DNA from 2 places in the Paenibacillus sp. EC2-1 genome. Region 1 is predicted to be linked to the other one. Evidence: predicted binding sites of a transcription regulator. Region 1 holds the regulator's gene; the other holds the start of a gene.
The links. Region 1 encodes CtsR, which represses protease genes until heat stress. Its sites were predicted from a motif close to ATGGTCAATAAAGGTCAAACA; they were not measured.
Positions count from the first base shown of each region.

Region 2: clpP (ATP-dependent Clp endopeptidase proteolytic subunit ClpP) is a predicted target of CtsR. The motif match lies at 1,244-1,264, and genes of this name have one in related genera.

Region 1 is NZ_CP186006.1:4,842,673-4,845,826, reverse strand. It holds gene ACK8P5_RS22905 (hypothetical protein) at 1-682, shown strand, start outside; gene ACK8P5_RS22900 (CtsR family transcriptional regulator) at 976-1,437, shown strand; gene ACK8P5_RS22895 (UvrB/UvrC motif-containing protein) at 1,465-1,983, shown strand; gene ACK8P5_RS22890 (protein arginine kinase) at 2,053-3,120, shown strand.
Region 2 is NZ_CP186006.1:270,901-274,054, reverse strand. It holds gene ACK8P5_RS01490 (sugar-binding transcriptional regulator) at 1-755, opposite strand, end outside; tRNA gene ACK8P5_RS01485 (tRNA-Arg) at 1,101-1,175, shown strand; gene clpP (ATP-dependent Clp endopeptidase proteolytic subunit ClpP) at 1,345-1,941, shown strand; gene ACK8P5_RS01475 (hypothetical protein) at 2,039-2,521, shown strand; gene ACK8P5_RS01470 (PdaC/SigV domain-containing protein) at 2,625-3,154, opposite strand, start outside.

The DNA of each region.
Region 1 (3,154 bases):
TCTGTTGATCTCAGAAACACTGTTTACATCGATCGGTTATACACGTGGATGGGAATTATGGCTCTTGGTGCTCTTGAGCATGCTAGCTTATGGTATAGTGAGTACGATCCTGCTGGTAATTATCTGCAGAACATTTGATCAGAATATTAAGTTATATAATCGCCGCCTCTTACCCATTCGATCTATATGGACTATCGTATCGTCGTTAATACAGGCCTGGATCAGTACAGTGATTGTTATGATATTGGTGATTATTCACTTATGGATATTCTGGAACATTGGAAGCCTAGGCAAAATAATAAACCTCCCCCGTTTAATTACTTCGGATTATGTATTAATGGCATTGGGTGGTGGTTGGAAATATACATTTGTTATGATCACTATCTTTTTCTCGATCGTAGTAGCCCGTGCAATTCGCAAGCAGTGGGGATTATGGTTCAGCATCGTGCTCTTTTTTATCATTCAAAATGTAATACAGTGGATGGAGTACAAAATCTTCACTTCAGATAGTGGATGGGTGGGTCAAACATTCTCCATTCGAATTGAAGAGGGGGGGACTGGAACTCCAATTACCAATGAGACTTTTCAAATCCCATGGGGACCGTTTATATTTGAAATACTTCTCGCCGGAGTACTTATATATGCTATGGTTAAATTGATCGATCGTAAGGTGGAAGTATAATACCCATCATCATATGTAAGACCTCGCTAGAATAATGGCGGGGTCTTTTTATTTTGGTAGATGGAGTGGTATGCGGAATATTTTCACTTTTTAACGGTTAGACTGAAAGAGAAGCCCCCTTGGCAAAATAAAAAATTGTGTTATAATAAATTTAAAGTCAAAGAAAGTCAAAGTCAGCAATAAAGGATTCAATGAAGCGCCAAGTTGGTTAAAATTAAAGTATCGGCAAGACTCTGTGAGGACGTGTAAGATCAATACGGCTTAGCGTTTCAAGCAGTGGAGGATGAATAATCATGCGTAATATCTCTGATATTATCGAACAATATTTGAAGGGTATTTTGCAAGAAAGCTCGGAGGGAACGATTGAGATCCAGCGTAATGACCTTGCGGAGAAATTCTCATGCGTCCCTTCCCAGATTAATTATGTCATTAGTACCCGTTTTACATTAGAGAAAGGGTACTTGGTGGAAAGTAAACGTGGCGGAGGAGGCTATATACGTATTCAACGTATTGAGTTGCCGAAGCATACAGCTCTTCACCATCACTTGCATCACTCTATAGGAAATCTCATTGATCAGACAGTAGCAGAGGGGCTGATTTACCAGCTCGAAGAATCGCGGTTTTTGACGATGCGTGAAGCTTGCCTCATGCGGGCAGCAATCTCAAGGGAATGTCTGAACGTTAAACTTCCTTATCGAGATGAGCTTCGTGCGAGAATTATGAAGGCGATGCTTGTTTCTTTGTTGGGTAAATGAGTCTTTGTTAAAAGGAGGGTCATGAATATGGTGTGTCAAGAATGCGGTAAACGGCCGGCGACGCTCCATTTCACCAAGATTGTAAACGGAGAGAAGACGGAATTCCATTTCTGTGAAACTTGTGCCCGTGAAAAAGGGGAATTGATCCCTGGGACGTCGAATGGTTTCTCTATTCACAGTCTTTTGTCAGGTCTGCTTGATCTCGATCCTACGGGAAAAGGTCAAACTCAGGGTTCTAGGGGGCCTCAAGCACCCCGTTGTGAGGAATGCGGTATGACCTATTCACAATTCAGCAAGCTTGGCCGTTTTGGCTGTAGCTCTTGTTACAAATATTTCTCTGATCGCTTGGATCCACTTTTCAAAAGGGTTCACGGTAATACCACACATGTAGGTAAGATCCCCAAACGAAGTGGTGGTAAGATCCAAGTGAAACGTAAAATTGATGAGCTTAAGAAGGAACTGCAGTATAAAATCCTTCAAGAGGAGTTTGAAGAAGCTGCTGAAATCCGTGATCAGATCCGTGAGCTCGAGAAGAGTATGGCTTAAGTCTATGGACTACAATACTGCACTTGAAGCGAGCATTTTGCAAAATGCTGAAGGTAGGAGGAATGCGTGATGTCGAATCTTCGGTTTACCGAACAAGCGCTGAGCGAATGGATGCGCGGAAACGGTCAGGATTCTGATATAGTCATCAGCACCCGGGTTCGGGTGGCGCGCAATTTGCAGCATCTTCCTTTTCCGCTGCTTGCGACAGGCGAGCAGTCGGGAGAAGTGCTTGAGCGCCTGACAGGTGTTTTAAAGGATCAGGAAGAATTACAAGATCTGGGTCCTTTTCATACCATTCGTTTAGATGAGATTGATGGATTGGATAAGAGAGTGTTGGTTGAGAAGCGACTCATTAGTCCAAGTCTCGCTGATGAATCGAGAAATGGAGCGGTGATACTTACGGAAGATGAATCGGTAAGTATCATGATTAATGAAGAGGATCACTTACGAATCCAGTGCTTGTATCCGGGCTTCCAAGTGCATGAGGCTTGGGAGAGAGCGACGAAGCTAGATGATTTGTTCGAAGCCAAAGTTGATTATGCTTTTGACGACAAAAGAGGGTATCTTACAAGCTGCCCTACAAATGTCGGAACAGGGCTTCGTGCTTCTGTCATGATGCATCTGCCTGCGCTTGTGATGACTCAGCAGATCAACCGCATTTTGTCAGCTGTCTCTCAGGTGGGACTGACGGTACGTGGCATCTATGGTGAGGGCAGTGAGGCTGTAGGGAATTTATTTCAGATTTCCAATCAGATTACACTAGGGCAGACTGAGTCTGAAATTATAGAGAATCTGCACAGTGTCGCAATGCAAATCATAGAACATGAGAAGAATGCTCGTGAGCGATTAATTAGCGAATCGAAACTTCGGATTACCGATCGCGTGATGCGATCATACGGTATATTATCTTATGCTGAGGTTATGGAGTCGAAAGAAGCAGCTCAGCGATTATCTGATGTAAGGCTTGGCGTTGATCTCGGCCTACTTAATGGTCCACCAAGTTCAGTTATGAATGAACTTAATGTCATGACCCAGCCGGGTTTTTTACAGAAAAGATTTGGTGAAACAATGAATCACAATGAACGTGATGTATACCGTGCAAAACTCATTCGTGAAACGCTTAGTAAGGAACAATGAAACATATCATAGATGGGAATTTTGCAAAAATCGA
Region 2 (3,154 bases), 890 kb from region 1:
CGGTGAGCCATCTCCATAGCATCTCCTATACCGTGAACAATAACACATGATCGACGTATCACATTCACAATGTCCCGGATATGGTGATCCTGAACCAGTGACTGATAGGCATCGTCGCTCAACAGATCTGGTACATGCAATAGCCGATATTCGGCTCCTACCTTCTTCGCCATCTTAGATGCGATAGTATTGGCTTGAATCTCCATACTCTCGCCCAAACCGCCCCTTGCAGGTACAAACCACGAACCTGTTAAAGGACCAGCTGACGGCGGTGACATCTGCTCAGCTACTTCAGCGAGCGTTGATCCACCTGTTACAGCAATGATGTCTCCGCTATTGACATAGTTAAGTAATGTTCTTGCACCTGCTCTGCCAAGTTCACGTTTCACATCAGCTGAAGACTCACTATCACCGGGGACAACCACTACTTTACGCAGCCCGTAAGCCTCGCGGATCTTATCCTCCAGATCAGCTAATCCGAACAAATCATTCATGACAGGCTCAAGCTGGTCAAGTAAGTTCTGTCCGCTACTGCTAATCCTCATCCCAAGCGTCTCAATCTCGATGAGCCCTTGTGCTTTCAGTAGGTCCGTTTCGGCCCTCAGCACACGTTCGGTCATTGACAGTGATGCCGCGAGCGTCCTGCGCCCCACCATTCCAGATAACATGATCTGATGAAGGATCGTATATCTTCGCTTGAGAATGTCCATGAGATCGGGCAGAAGCTGCTCTTGTAATTCTAATAAGTTACGCATGCTTTCCACTCCTGCAACTTCGTCTTGGACCTTCTACCGATGGTCGCAAAATGTCCCAGTCAAGCGTTTTAAGTCCCACCCTTATTCTAACCAATATTTATGGAGGTTGCAAGTGTTCCGAATGTATATTTCTCAACCCTAAGCATTCTTATGCATCAGGAAGAGGTTGTCCTTAAAGTGGATACACAACTGTCAAAGTCATATACAGTATCTCCCAAAAGGTGTGAATTTCTTCATATACAGATGGATTCTGTCTCGCTCTCATCAGCCATGCTTATTAGAATCTTTGGCACTGTTCTTGTCTTTTCGAAAAAGATGCGGTATAATCATCTTCGTTGCTATTTTGCGCCCGTGGTCCAATGGATATGACGTAGGCCTCCGGAGCCTGAGATCGAGGTTCGATTCCTCGCGGGCGCGCCATTTATTTTCATAACTTCTATATATTGTTTACCCACAAGTGCCCATGACGGCTCTTTTTTTTACCCAATAGTTTGACTTTCTTTGACTTTATGGTTGAAATTGTTTATTATGTGGGTAATACGGTAACAGTATTTTAATGAGGAATGCATTTAATGAGGAGGTTTTTTATATGAGTTTCATACCTATGGTCGTTGAACAAAGCAACCGCGGTGAGCGCGCGTACGACATCTATTCCAGATTGCTGAAAGATCGCATCATCTTCCTCGGCTCCGACGTGAATGACGTAGTTGCCAATGCCATCATTGCACAAATGCTGTTCTTGACAGCTGAGGACCCGGAGAAGGACATTCACCTTTACATCAATAGCCCTGGCGGATCAATCACCGCTGGTATGGCCATATTCGATACAATGCAGTTTATCAAACCTGACGTGTCAACCATCTGTGTCGGCATGGCTGCTTCCATGGGAGCATTCCTGCTGAATGCAGGCGCTAAGGGTAAACGTTTTGCGCTTCCTAACAGTGAAGTTATGATTCACCAGCCGCTTGGTGGAGCTCAAGGGCAAGCAACGGATATCGAAATCCGCGCCCGCCGCATCCTGAAGATGCGCGATAAGCTGAACCATATTCTTGCAGAGCGCACAGGTCAACCGCTTGAGCGTATTGAGAAAGATACGGATCGTGACTATTTCATGACTGCTGCTGAAGCGAAGGAATACGGTCTGATCGACCAAGTTCTTGAGAGCACGCCGCCGCAAGGTATCTAACATTTTGCAACAATAAGAGGCTAATATCCGTTGATATGCGGATGTTAGCCTTTTTGGCATGAAATATTTAGACACCCCATGTATTTTATGGATATAATTGGGTTTAAATAATATTGCGATCGGAGTGATGACTCTAGTGGGTAACCGATTATCCTTGATTCTACTACTTCCCCTCTGTTCAATCCCATTTTCCATAATCAACATGCTTCCTGCGTTTAAAGGAAATACACCTGATATACAACACACAGTTGCATCTGTCTTTGCTGTCATACTACTATTTCTGCTTGGCCTGTTGCTCGGAATAAAAAGCCAATCTTATTTTGTTCGCTGGTTTTCCCTGTACTGGATAGCGGGTATTTTAGTTTTTGCATTAGGTTATTTGACAAAATCATTCATCATACTTCTCCCCGTTTCCTTTATTTATTTCTTCCCTCTTTACGGACTCCGATTATTTCTAAATATTCCATCGGACCTAACCCTTGTACTCTTGTGCACCCTGATTGCTCTCGCAGCAGGATTACTCGGTTATTCACTCGGCCGTTTCCGCAGCAAGAATACACCCATCGTTCAGGAGAAATAATGAGACCTTCAATCGAGCGAAGTCAAAAATAGACCGAAATAAAGCAAGGGCAGAGGCCAATTTCTTGGCTTCTGCCCCTTATTTTTCACAGTCTCAAATACTGCTATTTCCATTCCTTCAACTTCAGCTCAAACTCCGGGAAACCATAAGCGTATGCTGTGTATTCATATAACGAGAAATACAGAACAGCTGCATTATCCTTCAGATAGAACTGAGCATCTGTAGGCACCCCTTTAAAACCGCCAAGGTAGCCGCCATCTTCTTTCATTTTGTTCAGGACAAGATTGTTCAGCTTCTGCTTGTTCTTGCCTTGCATGTTGATGAAATCACCAAGCTTCAACTGCTTTCCATCCTTGAGCGAGAACGTATAGCTATTGCGGAAGGTCATCCCGTGCGCTCCACCTGTATAGGAGTATTCACTTGTCGTGATGCTTAATAAGCCATTGGCATTGTAATGTACAACAAAGTCCCCTTGGAACTCATACGGATAATCGCTTCCGGATGGAGGGAGTGTGCCCACGTCTCCTTCAGCTGCGTCGAACACATTTTCCATATTCTTTTTCAGCACATTGTTGATTTTCGTCTGGGCCTCTTCATTCTCTAAACCACTAATGACTGGATAATTTACAACCG